Regions from separate parts of the Enterobacter cloacae complex sp. 394F7 genome, predicted to be linked through region 2. Evidence: predicted binding sites of a transcription regulator. Region 2 holds the regulator's gene; each other region holds the start of a gene.
The links. Region 2 encodes CRP, which controls carbon source genes, mostly activating them, when cyclic AMP is high. Its sites were predicted from a motif close to ATGTGANNNNNNTCACAT; they were not measured.

Region 1: the regulator CRP is predicted to act here: its motif matches at 1,646-1,663, upstream of deoC (deoxyribose-phosphate aldolase).
Region 3: the regulator CRP is predicted to act here: its motif matches at 1,887-1,904, upstream of cdd (cytidine deaminase).
Region 4: the regulator CRP is predicted to act here: its motif matches at 1,237-1,254, upstream of AC2FAK_RS00695 (glycine dehydrogenase).

What each region holds. Positions count from the first base shown of each region.
Region 1 covers NZ_JBXWCS010000001.1:283,569-287,058, reverse strand. Annotated here, with positions in the region: gene deoA (thymidine phosphorylase) at 1-635, opposite strand, end outside; gene deoC (deoxyribose-phosphate aldolase) at 736-1,515, opposite strand; gene AC2FAK_RS01465 (YjjI family glycine radical enzyme) at 1,778-3,325, shown strand; gene AC2FAK_RS01460 (YjjW family glycine radical enzyme activase) at 3,300-3,490, shown strand, end outside.
Region 2 covers NZ_JBXWCS010000025.1:14,922-18,411, reverse strand. Annotated here, with positions in the region: gene AC2FAK_RS22465 (YccS/YhfK family putative transporter) at 1-1,090, opposite strand, end outside; gene crp (cAMP-activated global transcriptional regulator CRP) at 1,148-1,780, opposite strand; gene AC2FAK_RS22455 (OsmC family protein) at 2,091-2,495, shown strand; gene AC2FAK_RS22450 (phosphoribulokinase) at 2,562-3,431, opposite strand; gene AC2FAK_RS22445 (YheU family protein) at 3,462-3,490, opposite strand, start outside.
Region 3 covers NZ_JBXWCS010000005.1:220,910-224,399, forward strand. Annotated here, with positions in the region: gene sanA (outer membrane permeability protein SanA) at 103-816, opposite strand; gene cdd (cytidine deaminase) at 944-1,828, opposite strand; gene AC2FAK_RS09945 (CidB/LrgB family autolysis modulator) at 1,958-2,653, opposite strand; gene AC2FAK_RS09950 (CidA/LrgA family protein) at 2,650-3,048, opposite strand; gene dusC (tRNA dihydrouridine(16) synthase DusC) at 3,216-3,490, shown strand, end outside.
Region 4 covers NZ_JBXWCS010000001.1:132,516-136,005, reverse strand. Annotated here, with positions in the region: gene AC2FAK_RS00710 (DUF4311 domain-containing protein) at 1-100, opposite strand, end outside; gene AC2FAK_RS00705 (DUF4312 family protein) at 123-422, opposite strand; gene AC2FAK_RS00700 (SFCGS family glycine-rich protein) at 425-787, opposite strand; gene AC2FAK_RS00695 (glycine dehydrogenase) at 798-1,136, opposite strand; gene AC2FAK_RS00690 (Hok/Gef family protein) at 1,553-1,708, shown strand; gene cybC (cytochrome b562) at 1,778-2,164, opposite strand; gene pmbA (metalloprotease PmbA) at 2,205-3,490, opposite strand, start outside.

The DNA of each region.
Region 1 (3,490 bases), on a different contig from region 2:
GGCATAAACGCGCCGCTGCCCACTTTTACGTCCATTACCAGCGCGTCCAGCCCTTCTGCCAGTTTCTTCGCCAGAATAGAGGCGGTGATCAGCGGGATGGAGTCAACGGTTGCGGTGATATCGCGGGTTGCGTAGAAGCGCTTGTCTGCCGGGGCAAGCGAGCTGGTCTGGCCGATGATCGCCACGCCAACGTCTTTAATAATTTCGCGGAAGCGGTTGTCATCCGGGAAGATATCGAAGCCCGGAATGGCTTCCAGTTTGTCGAGCGTACCGCCGGTGTGTCCCAGGCCGCGCCCGGAGATCATCGGGATATAACCGCCGCAGGCCGCCACCATGGGGCCGAGCATCAGAGACGTTACATCGCCTACGCCGCCGGTGGAGTGTTTATCGACAATCGGACCGTTGAGATTGAGGCTCTTCCAGTCCAGTACGGTTCCTGAATCTCGCATCGCCATGGTCAACGAGACACGCTCAGGCATCGACATATCGTGGAAGAAGATGGTCATCGCCAGGGCTGCAATCTGCCCTTCTGAGATGGTGTTATCTCGAATGCCGTTGATAAAGAAGCGGATCTCTTCGTCGCTTAATGCATGACCATCACGTTTTTTACGAATAATTTCTTGTGCGAGAAACACGGTAACCCCCATGAGGAATCGGGTGAATGATGGCGGGTACGATATACCCGACCACGATCCTGTAGGCCGGGTAAGCGTAGCGCCACCCGGCAATTCAAACTTAGTAGCTGCTGGCGCTCTTACCGTCGCCATGACCCAGCGCTTTCAGCAGGCTGGCCAGCAGGCTGGACGCGCCGAAGCGGTAGTGACGTGAGTCCGCCCACTCTTCGCCGAACAGCTCGTCGGCAATCGCCAGGAACTGCTGCGCGTCTTCCGCAGTACGCACACCGCCCGCCGGTTTAAAGCCCACGGTTTTGGACACGCCCATATCGCGGATCACTTCCATCATGATGCGCGCGCTTTCCGGGGTCGCATTCACCGGCACTTTACCGGTAGAGGTTTTAATGAAATCCGCACCGGCTTTGATGGAGATTTCGGACGCTTTACGAATCAGCGCTTCTTCTTTCAGTTCGCCAGTTTCGATGATCACTTTCAGCAGCACGTTTGCCGCCGCGCAGGCGTCTTTACAGGCTTTCACCAGGTCAAAGCCCACCTGCTCGTTGCCCGCGATCAGCGCACGGTACGGGAATACCACGTCAACTTCGTCTGCGCCGTAGGCAATCGCCGCGCGGGTTTCCGCCAGCGCGATCTCGATATCGTCGTTGCCGTGCGGGAAGTTAGTTACGGTTGCAATGCGCACGTCCGGGGTACCCTGCTCTTTCAGCGTTTTGCGGGCAATCGGGATAAAGCGCGGATAGATGCAGACAGCGGCAGTGTTGCCCACTGGCGTTTTCGCCTGATGACACAGGGCGATGACTTTTTCATTGGTGTCGTCATCGTTCAGGGTGGTCAGGTCCATCAGTTTCAACGCGCGCAGGCTGCTTGCAGTTAAATCGGTCATAACATTCTCCAACGGCGGTGCCGTATCAATTTTACCTTGCGGGTCTGTGAGTATTCTAACATCCACCCGCATTCACACTTCGACATTCATCACAGTTAATGAAAACTACGTACAAATTTGCATTGCTGTAATGAGATCTGCTTCAAACTTTAATGCGTGAACTGCTGACGAATGCAGCGATTCCCCTCGTCAGATCAAAAGCCCTGACAGGATGGCTTCCTACAATCCGTTCAACATCCGCAGAACAATCAAGGAAGCGAACATGCCCCACGCCAGCCCCGACGCCCTGCAACAACGTTGCCAGCACATTGTGACAAGCCCGGTATTAACCCCGGAACAGAAGCGTCATTTTTTGGCGCTGGAAGCGGAAAACAATCTGCCTTATCCGGCACTTCCTGAGGCGGCTCGTGCCGCGCTGGACAAGGGATTTATCTGCGACATGTTTGAAGGGCACGCGCCCTATAAACCCCGTTATGTTCTGCCGGATTACGCAACGTTTCTGGCTAAAGGTTCAGAATGGCTGGAGCTGGAGGGGGCGAAAGATCTGGATGACGCGCTCTCGCTGTTAACCATTCTCTACCATCATGTGCCTTCAGTAACATCAATGCCGGTCTATCTCGGTCACCTTGATGCCTTACTGCAACCCTATGTTAGAATTCTAACACAAGAAGCGATCGATAGCCGAATAAAACGTTTCTGGCGCTATCTCGACAGAACGTTGCCGGACGCCTTTACGCACGTCAACATTGGTCCGGCAGATACCCCCATCACCCGCGCCATTTTGCGTGCCGATGCAGAATTGAAGCAGGCTGCACCGAATCTGACGTTTATTTATGACCCGGACGTGACGCCGGACGATCTCCTGCTTGAGGTGGCAAAAAATATCTGTGAATGCAGCAAACCGCATATTTCCCATGGCCCGGTGAATGATAAAATTTTCACAAAAGGCCGCTATGGCATCGTGAGCTGTTACAACTCGCTGCCGCTGGCGGGCGGCGGCAGTACGCTGGTCCGCCTCAATCTGCGGGCGATTGCTGAACACAGCGCGTCACCCGACGATTTCTTCACGCGTATGTTGCCGCACTACTGCCAGCAACAAATGGCCATCATTGATGCCCGCTGCGCGTTTCTCTATCAACAATCCGGCTTCTTTGAGAATAGCTTCCTGGTGAAAGAGGGGCTGATTGATGCCGATCGCTTTGTACCGATGTTTGGCATGTACGGCATGGCAGAGGCGGTGAATACGCTTTGCGAAAAAGCGGGTATTGACGGCCGTTACGGTAAGAGCGAGCAGGCCAACGCGCTGGGCTATCGCATCAGCGAGCAGCTGGCGGCGTTTGTGGAAAACACGCCGGTGAAATACGGCTGGAAACAGCGTGCGATGCTCCATGCACAGTCGGGAATAAGTTCAGATGTCGGTACCACCCCGGGTGCGCGTCTGCCGTACGGCGACGAGCCGGATCCCATCACTCATCTGCTGGCCGTGGCGCCGCATCACCCGCACTACTCCGCCGGGATCAGCGACATTCTGACGCTGGATGAGACGGTAAAACGCAATCCGCAGGCGGTCGTGCAGCTGTGCCTGGGGGCGTTTAAGGCCGGTATGCGGGAATTTACCGCCAACGTAGCCGGTAACGATCTGGTGCGCGTGACCGGCTATATGGTGCGGCTGTCGGATCTGGCACAGTATCGCGAAGCCGGATCGCGCACCAATACCACCTGGCTTGGCGAAGAAGCCGCACGCAATACCCGCATTCTGGAACGTCAGCCGCGCGTGGTCAGCCATGAACAGCAGATGCGCTTTAGTTAGTCAGGTTATCCCCTTCTCCTGCGTGGACGGGCCGGGCAGCCGCCTGGCCCTCTTCCTGCAGGGCTGTAACCTGCGCTGTAAAACCTGCCACAACCCGTGGACCATCGGGCGCTGCAACGACTGCGGCGACTGCGTGCCCCACTGCCCGCACGATGCACTGAACAT
Region 2 (3,490 bases):
GGGCGGAAGATTTAAACGAGAGATAGCTTTTAAGCGCAGGCAGCAGCGGCAGGCGCTTTTGCTTATCCGCCATCAGATCGCGGGGATAGAGCGGGCGCTGGGTACGCAGCACGCGGGCAATACGGCTGAAGTGCCAGGCGGCAAACTGGCCTACCGGGTTATCCTCGTGCTGGCGGGCGATTTTCTCCAGTGCGCCGAGCTGCTTGTCCATGTTAAAGCGGGTGGGGTAGCGGTGATAAAGAATGTCGTCGGCCAGTACCCGCAGGCGTGCGGACACGGTCTGCGCGTTCCAGCGGATCACCGCTTCGGCATGGCTGCGCTCCACCAGCTTTTGCACCTCCTTCGGGTGGTGCAGGCTCACGGAGATATGCTCCTGCAGATCCAGCCCTACCTGGAAGGTGCGCAGCAGCCGTTTATATTCGTGGTTCTTGTTGGCGGCCAGCATATGCAGTTGCTGGTAGCACTGGCTTATCAGATCCACCACCTTCTGCTGGCGCGTCAGCAGCGGCGGCAGCGATTTTTCCGGGTCGGTATGCTGGGTCAGCAGTGTGTATTTGGCTTCGCAGTACTCCGCAAGCTGGACATAGAGCAGGCTCAGGGATTCACGCAGCGGTTGTTCCCGCCACAGCCAGAACCAGAACCAGTTAAACAGGCCATACCATAGCGTACCGAGGGCGTAGATCAGCAGCGGCTCCCACACTGGCATGTTACCTGCGAGACTCAGGGTAAAGATGGCCGCGATGAGTGAGGCGGGCAGTAACCGCGCGTGCAGCGAACTGATTTCGGCGGTCACCCCCAGCGTCATCGCCAGCACGCTCAGGATCAGCGGCAGCGGAATATCGCGGGCCAGCAAAAGCTGCACGGCCAGGCTACACCCGGCAAACAGCGAACCGCCGATAATCAGACGTTTGAAAAAACGCTTATGCGGGGTGTCGAGACCGGCAATGTTGCAGCAGGCGGGAACCAGTGAAAACAGCAGCCCCTGCTGAAGATGCCCAAGGATCAGGCCCACGGCCACAGGAAGGCACAACACCAGCGTTTGTCGCAGTGCGTAGTTAACTTCCGGGTGATAAATCAGCCTGCGCCACATGGGGAGTAGAGACAAAAACGGCGTGACACCTTGCGATGGCACGCCGTTTTATCGGGATTAACGGGTTCCGTAAACCACGATGGTTTTACCGTGGGCGGAGATCAGGTTCTGATCTTCCAGCATTTTCAGGATACGGCCCACTGTTTCACGGGAGCAACCGACGATCTGACCAATTTCCTGGCGGGTAATTTTAATTTGCATGCCGTCAGGGTGGGTCATAGCGTCTGGCTGTTTCGCCAGGTTCAGCAGGGTCTGCGCGATACGGCCGGTCACGTCCAGGAAGGCGAGGTTACCCACTTTCTCTGATGTCACCTGCAGACGGCGAGCCATCTGCGAAGAAAGACGCATCAGGATGTCAGGGTTAACCTGAATCAACTGACGGAATTTCTTGTAGGAAATTTCAGCCACTTCACATGCTGTCTTTGCACGAACCCAGGCGCTACGTTCCTGGCCTTCTTCAAACAGGCCCAGTTCACCGATAAAATCGCCCTGGTTCAGATAAGAAAGGATCATCTCTTTCCCTTCTTCATCTTTGATCAGCACTGCCACCGAGCCTTTGACGATGTAATACAACGTTTCCGCTTTTTCACCCTGGTGAATCAGCGTGCTCTTCGATGGGTACTTATGAATGTGGCAATGAGACAAGAACCATTCGAGAGTCGGGTCTGTTTGCGGTTTGCCAAGCACCATGCGCTGTTATCCTCTGTTATAAGCTGTCACCAGAGTCATAAGATGCATCCGGACTCTGGGGTTGCAATCGAATTCTTACCCATACCTGGGAAGTCGGCTGTCGTAACGTTTCGCAGCCAGTAAAGTTTGATGTCCTCTGCATACATGTGTAACGTCAATGTATTACTGTAGCATCCAGAGTGTTTTAGCATAGCTTTCGCCGCGTGTCTCCTGGTGTCTCGCTTCAGCATGACGCAGGTCGCCTTCCATTGCGAGAAATGTAACGCACGCGTAATCTGTCACCAAAAATGCAACGTTGGAGCTAATGAATATGCAAGCGCGCGTGAAATGGGTAGAAGGTTTAACGTTCCTGGGCGAGTCCTCGTCGGGACACCAGATTTTGATGGACGGTAACTCCGGCGATAAAGCACCCAGCCCAATGGAGATGGTGCTGATGGCGGCAGGGGGATGCAGCGCGATTGACGTGGTGTCGATTCTGCAAAAGGGCCGTCATGATGTGACCGACTGTGAAGTCAAGCTCACGTCAGAACGTCGCGAAGAGGCGCCACGCCTGTTCACGCACATTAACCTGCATTTTGTTGTCACCGGGAAAGCGCTGAAAGATGCTGCCGTCTCACGCGCGGTGGATCTGTCTGCGGAAAAATACTGCTCTGTGGCATTAATGCTGGAGAAAGCGGTAAAAATTACCCATTCGTATGAAGTGATCGAGGCGTGATTGATGGGGCATCGTGCGTGTTGATGCCCTCACCCTAACCCTCTCCCACCGGGAGAGGGAATATGATTATGCGATCTGTTTCCCTTCCATCAACCGCTGCACCAGCGGCGTCATGATCAGCTCCATCGCCAGCCCCATTTTTCCGCCGGGCACCACTAACGTATTCATGTGAGAAATAAACGAACCCTGCAGCATCGCCAGCAGCCAGGGGTAATCGATGCCGTCGAGATTGCGGAAATGGATCACCACAAAGCTCTCATCCAGCGACGGGATACTTTTGGCCGCGAACGGGTTGGAAGTGTCCACCGTCGGCACACGCTGGAAGTTGATATGGGTGCGGGAAAACTGTGGTGTCAGGTAATTGATGTAATCTTCCATTGAGCGCACAACCGAATCCATCACCGCCTCGCGTGAATGGCCGCGCTCGCTGATGTCTCGCGTCAGCTTCTGGATCCACTCCAGGTTAACGATTGGCACCACGCCGACCAGCAGATCCACATGTCGCGCCACGTCGTGATGCGGCGTCACCACGCCGCCGTGCAATCCTTCGTAAAACAGCACGTCGGTAGGTTCCGGCAGCGGCTGCCAGGGGGTAAAGGTGCCCGGGACCTGATTCCAGGGAACGGCTTCGTCGTAGGTGTGCAGATATTTGCGGGACTGGCCTTTGCCGCTTAGGCCGTACTCCTGAAACGTTTGCTCCAGCAGGCCGAAGTCATTGGCCTCCGGGCCGAAGTAGCTGATGTGTTTGCCCAAATCACGCGCTTTGCGGATGGCCATGTCCATCTCCGGGCGCGTATAGCGGTGAAAGCTGTCGCCTTCGACCTCCGCCGCGCGGAGATTCAACTGGGCGAAAATCTTGCGAAACGCGAGGCTGGTGGTGGTGGTTCCCGCACCACTCGACCCCGTAACGGCAATAACCGGATGTCTGGCAGACATAGCAACTCCCTGACTGGAAAGGTTGAAAGATCAGCCGTGAAACGCGTTGCGGGGCATGA
Region 3 (3,490 bases), on a different contig from region 2:
TTACTCATTGTTAATGAAAATGGCAACTAGCGCCACTTATATCACTCATTAGGTAGCTGATGACAGAGTAGTGCGTGTTATATCACGCATTATAGAATTCGATTACTTTTTCTTCTGCATATCCAGCAGCTGCTCCGGCGTCACCGCCGGATAACCCTGCGCATCTTCCGGCACTTCATGCATGGCCGGAATTGGCACCAGGGGGCCTAAAAAGCGCGGTTCACGTTTGAAGATATAGAGATCGGCCAGCGCGCCAAAGCGAGCGCCAAACTCACGCACGCGCACGCTCAGCATATCTTTTGGCGAGGGCACCGCATAACACTGCGCCTGAATGCCCATGTGCAGCGCGATAAACAGCGCACGCTCGCAGTGGAAGCGCTGGGTGATGATGATGAAGTCGTTGGTGTCGAACACTTTGCGCGTGCGCACGATGGAGTCGAGCGTGCGGAACCCGGCGTAGTCGAGCACGATATCTGCCGGATCAACGCCTGCGGCAATCAGGTCTTTGCGCATGGTGACCGGTTCGTTGTAGCTTTGCAGCGCATTATCGCCGCTTAACAGCAGGTAATTGACCTTGCCGCTGTTGTAGGCGTTGAGCGCGCCCTGAATGCGGTAGCGGTAATACTGATTGATGACGCCGGTGCGGTAATACTTCGCGGTGCCGAGCACCACACCCACCTGGCGATAGGGCAGGTCCTGCAGGTCATCAAAAATGTAGGGGGCCGTTTTCCAGCTCATCCAGCGGTCGAGACCCAGCACGATCAACAGCAGTATGCCGACCAGGACAGACAGGCTGTAAAAAACGCGCTTTAACATGCAGATGGCTCGTACCGAAGGTGAATTTAACTCAGGCTACTGTACCCGCCTGGTTAGCGCAAGAAACAGCGCATCAACTGAAGGCTTTTTCAGCAAAACGGGCGGGCATGTCTGCCCGCCAGAAGGATCACGCCAGCAATACACGCTCGATTGACGTGCAGCCCAGCGCTTTCAGGGTGGCGGCGGTGGCATCCCATTGAATCAGCGGTGCATCGGCAATTTCTGCCAGAATGGCGCGCTGAATATCCGGGTAGTCATAGCCGTTCAGGCTCAGCAGGTTCAGTGCGCCCTGCAGCGGTGGCAGCGTTGGGTTAAACGCGGCGTTTTCGGCATAGCTGCCGCTAAAAATACGCCCATCGCGGCATTGCAGTGCCACGCCGCTCGGGGACTTGCTGTACGGCGTATGGCTCTTGTTGGCAGCGCGAATGGCCGCCTGGGTCAGGTCATCACCGGTCAGCGTGTAACCGTGATCCTGCTCGTCCATCAGCAGGGTTTTGATTTCAAGATCTTTCGGACCAAAGGCGTCAGGCAGGTAGTCGCCCAGCGTGTGCGGCGCGCGACCCGGCAGATTGATGCGCAGCTGCAGCCCGCTGTTCAGTTCATTCATAAACTGACGGCAGTGCCCGCACGGGGTGTAGTTCACGGTAATGGCGCTCAGGGCCTTTTCGCCGCGCAGCCAGGCGTGGCTGATGGCGCTCTGTTCCGCATGAACAGTCTGCTGCATGGTTGCGCCCAGGAACTCCATGTTTCCGCCGAAGTACCAGGTTCCGCTGACGCCGCGCGCAATGGCGCCAACGTTAAAGTGGGAAAGATCGGCACGTGCACAGGCGGCAGCCAGCGGCAACAATGCGAAAGCCAGCGCGTCTTCGTCAAGATCCGTGGCCTGTTTCAGCGTGGTGATCTGCTCAGCGGTGAGCAGGGCGGGGAAATGCTCATCCGCCAGAATCGGGGCCAGAGCTGATTGCAAATTCTCTGCAAGCCGGGCGAAAGCCGCTTGAAAACGTGGATGCATGGCGTTTGCCTCATAAAGGTTAATGGATCGGTAGTGTACGGAGCCGCTGGGGCTTTATATGTGATCCATATCTCATTATGTATGCAACTTATGAAAACAAAATGAAATTTGCGCGACGCATCGCAAATTTTAGCCCATCACCGCCAGAATCACGGGGAAAATGAACGGCGCCATCAGCGAGGTCATGATTCCGCAGATCACCAGTGCCAGCGAGCTGAACGCGCCCTCCTGGTAATCCAGCTCCGCACAGCGGGCGGTGCCCAGCGCGTGCGACGCGGTGCCCATCGCCAGACCGCGTGCGGCTTTGGTATGAATGCGCATGACATTGAGCAGGGTATGGCCAAACACGGCGCCCAGAATGCCGACAAAGATCACGCACATGGCGCTGATGGCAGGAATGCCGCCGAGGCTGCCGCCCACGGCCATGGCGATAGGCGTGGTCACCGATTTCGGCAGAATAGAGGCGGCAATTTGCGCAGAGGCCCCCATCAGCAGTGCGACTGAAGTACCGGTGATCATCGCCACCAGGCTCCCCACAAAACAGATGGTAATAATGGATTTCCAGCGGGCGCGGATCTGGTGCAGCTGTTCATATAAAGGAAACGCGAGGGCGACCACGGCGGGTTGCAGCAGGTCGTTTAAAATTTTGCTCCCGGCAAAGTAGCGTTCGTAAGGAATACCGGTAAGCAGCAGGAACGGGATAATCACCACCATCGCCACCAGCAACGGGTTAAGCAGCGGCATCTTGAACCGGGCGGCAAGTTTGCGTGCCGCGAAGAATACCGCCAGGGTTAATGGCAGCGACCACCAGATATTGGCCATCATTGTTTTGTTCCTTTCTGTCCAACCACTTTACGTTCGCCATGTACCAGATGCGAACTCCAGCTAACCACAAGGAAAACCACCAGCGTACTGACTGCGCAGGAGACGACAATCGGGCCGAACTGGGCTTTAAGCAGATCGAAGTACTGCATGACCCCGACGCCAATCGGCACGAACAGCAGCGCCATATAGCGAATAAGAACGAAGCAGCCGGGGTTGACCCACTTAGCGGGCAGAATTTGCAACGCCAGCAGAACAAAGAGGATCAACATGCCGATAATGCTGCCGGGAATGGTGATAGGAAGCAGGGAAGCGATGAAAATCCCGGCGTACAGGCAGGCGTAAATCAGGACGAATGCGCGCAGATATTGCCAGATAATGTTCAATGATTTTCTCATGGTTAAAATCCTTGCTGAAACGCATTCATCATACAATTAAACCTGAAAGTGTGCCATGGATCACATCATGAATTTTAAGCATACCCGTCATTCCAGAATAGAACGTCGTGCTTTCAACATACATACAGAGCGATTACTATAGCGCGTCTTTTTTCACAGGTACTGCTATGCGTGTTTTACTGGCCCCAATGGAAGGCGTGCTCGACTCCCTCGTGCGCGAACTTCTGACCGAGGTGAACGATTACGATCTCTGCGTGACGGAGTTTTTGCGCGTGGTCGATATGTTGTTGCCGGTAAAATCGTTCTACAGACTCTGCCCGGAGCTGCACCGCCAGAGCCGGACCACCTCCGGCACGCTGGTGCGTATTCAACTGCTGGGCCAGTATCCTGAATGGCTGGCGGAGAACGCCGCCCGTGCCGTCGAGCTCGGCTCTTACGGGGT
Region 4 (3,490 bases), on a different contig from region 2:
GAGTGGTAGGCGCATGAAACATGCGTGCAGCCCCGGCTCCAACACCGACGCCTACCAGGCCGCCAATGATGAGCGATTTTATTAATATAATTAAGAACATCAGTCTGCCCTTTTATGAATAATCAGCGTTGCGTGACGAAATCCACCTGGTCGAGATTGATGGCGGTCACGTTGACGGTCACATCCAGCTCCACGCTGTAGGTGCGTCTTTCCCGGCGCAAAAAGAAGAACAGAAACGCTTCTTTACGCACCGCTTCTTGCGCCTGAACGACCTGCACATCCTGTGGCTCAATACGCAGTAAGATATGCGGTGAGGCTTTCATCACCGCGGCCTGAACGTGGTTGAGTGCGTCGGCAAAGGCGCGCGCTTTGGCGTCGCCCTTCCCCTTCACTCTCACCGTGGTTGTGAACTGTTCTTTCATGCTTATGCGCCGTGCTTCTTCTGCCACGCCTGCACCAGACGCTCGCCCAGCTCTTCTTTATCCATAAAGCCAAAGCCCAGCACGTTGCAGCCTTCGTTGATGGCGGTCACCCCCTCATCCACGGAGCGCATGCCGTATTTCGCTTTGTAGCCATATTTGGTTTGCGCCGTGATGGCACCCGCGCCGCCGCTGCCGCAGAAGGAGATGCCGAAGGTGGCGTTTTCCGCTTTCATGACGTCGCCGAGTTTCATATCTGCCGCCATACCCGGCACGACAACCGCACGTCCACCCGCTTTTTCTACACCGGCAGCCACTTTCTGGCCTTTACCCAGGCGATCGCCAATCACGACTGTAATCTGTTCCATGTGTTGCTCCTTAAAGGTTGTCTTTCGCGACTTCAAAGTGAACGGAGAGCAGCCAGGCTTCTTCATCAGGAAGGTTGCCAAACTGCGCTACCACTTCACGGGCGAGCCGCATTGAATCCGGTGAAATTTCGTCGAACAGCTCTGCCTCCACTTCCGGCAGCGGCTCGCCGGTCACGGACCGGTGCGCCATCGCGCGGACATGGGAGGTGAGCATCTGTTCCTGTACTGCATTGGGGATGATGTTGTGCCGGGCCAGCAGGGCATAAACCTGCTGCAGCATGGTGTTCGCGAGCTTTTCTGTTTGCTCCGCCTGATCCCCAACGTTGTTCATTACCGCTCCGTTACTCACTGGTCTTACCCCGTTAATGGCTCTGGAATAAAACTAACGTTGGCGATGGCGGGTTTGTAGCGAGTTGTTTTCCACTTCGAAGTGGAAAGGCGAGCCGCAGCAGTGATCTGTGCCACATAAATAGGCTGAATCTGGATAAATCGCTGTATTTGCGTGATGAATATCACGTTATCTGACGGCAAATACAGGGAGAGCGAAGCGGAAAAGATTACGAGCCGACTCGTAGAAATGTGACGTGGATAAGGTTTTCTTATGGGGATTCGCTAGAGTGGCGGCGGGTGCTTGAGACTGACCGTCTCAGGCATGGGACGGAAAGTGGAAAGCCCCGCCTGATAAAAAATCAGGGCGGGGGCTCGAAACGACACGTCGGACCGTGGAGTTCGCTACCTCGCCCGCTTTAAAGCAAGGAGGCATCCATGAAACGCCAATCCCCAATTATCCGGGTTTTGATGATTATTGCTTTGACAATAATCATCTTAACGCTGGTGACGAGGAAAACACTGTGCGAGATCCGTTTTCGAAACGGCTCGCTTGAAGTGACAGCGCGGATGGAGTGTCGCTCCGGCCAGTAGGGAGCAAAGATGCGGGGGCGCTAACTGCGCCCCCGCATACGGGAAAGGACGTACAGCTCAGGCACCCAATTAACGATACTTTTTGTGATACGTGTTACGCGTCGCGACAAACTGGTCGGCTGCCGCCTGGGCTTCCTTCACTTTGCCTTCGTTAGCGAGCTTCAGCGCGCCGTCAATCTGACCGACCAGCACGTCAAAGCCGTGGCGATAGTCCTTCATCTCTGCGCTGTCTGCCGCTTTGCTTTCCAGCTTTGGCGGCGTCGCTTTTTGCGCGTCCAGCGCCGCTTCACGCATTTTGGTCAATGCGCTTTTTATTTCTGCCGCATTGTCCGTTTTCTGAACGACCTTCAGGTTTTGACTGAGGATGTCCATGTTGTCTTCGAGATCGGCAGCAAACGCAGAAGAGCCAAGAACCAGCGTTGAAGCCGCGACGATCGCTAACAGGTGTTTACGCATTGCTCACTTCCTTTTTTATTATTAAAACGCTTTTCGGGTATTACTGGCCGGCAATTTTCATTTCCGGCAGTAATACAGAACCACACTGTATATTGCTACGTGTTTCAATATCGTTACCGACCGTAACGATATTGCGCCACATGTCCTTCAGGTTGCCGGCGATGGTAATTTCGCTCACCGGATACTGAATCTCGCCGTTTTCGACCCAGAAGCCTGCCGCACCGCGAGAGTAGTCTCCGGTGATGCCGCTCACGCCCTGGCCCATCAGTTCTGTCACCACCAGGCCGGTGCCCATCTCTTTCAGCATCTGCTCGAAGTTCAGGCCCTGTCCGGCAATGCGCCAGTTATGGATGCCCCCCGCGTGTCCGGTGCTTTTCAGCCCCAGCTTGCGCGCGGAGTAGTTGGTCAGCAGCCACTGGGTCAGAATGCCGTCTTTAACGATATCGCGGCGTTCCGTGCGCACGCCTTCGCTGTCGAATGGCGTAGAGGCCAGCCCTTTCAGCAGGTGCGGGTGCTCTTCAATGGTCAGCCATTCCGGCAGGATCTGTTTGCCCAGTGAGTCGAGCAGGAAGGTCGATTTACGGTAAACTGAGCCGCCCGCGATAGCGCCCACCAGATGGCCAAACAGGCCGGTCGCCACTTCATTGGCAAAAATAACCGGGGCTTTCATGGTGGAGAGCTTACGCGGTGACAGGCGAGACAGCGTGCGTTCAGCACACGCTTTGCCCACCCACTCCGGAGACTGTAAATCCCCCAGCGCACGGCCGATGGTGTAAGCATAATCCCGCTCCATATCGCCGTTTTCTTCGGCGATCACGCAGCTTGAGAGCGAGTGACGGGTGGAGCAGTAGCCCTGCAGCATGCCGTGACTGTTGCCGAAGACTTTGATGCCGTAGTGGCTGTTGAAGCTGCCGCCTTCGGTATTGGTGATGCGTTTATCCGCCTGCAAAGACGCCTGTTCGGCACGCGCGGCCAGCTCGATGGCTTCGTCCGGGGTGACTTCCGCCGGATGGAAAAGATCGAGATCCGGGGCATCAAACGCCAGCAGATCTTTATCCGCAACGCCAGCATAAGGATCCGGTGAGGTGTAACGCGCAATATCCAGCGCCGCCTGCACGGTACGGGCAATGGCATCGGGGCTGAGATCGGTAGACGACGCGCTGCCTTTGCGGTTCTGGTGATACACCGTGATCCCCAGTGCGCCATCGCTGTTGAATTCTACATTCTCCACTTCGCCATAGCGGGTGCTCACGCTAATGCCGGTGGTTTTGCTGACCGCCACTTCGGCGCCATCTGATTTACCTGAAGCGAGCGTCAGCGCGGTGG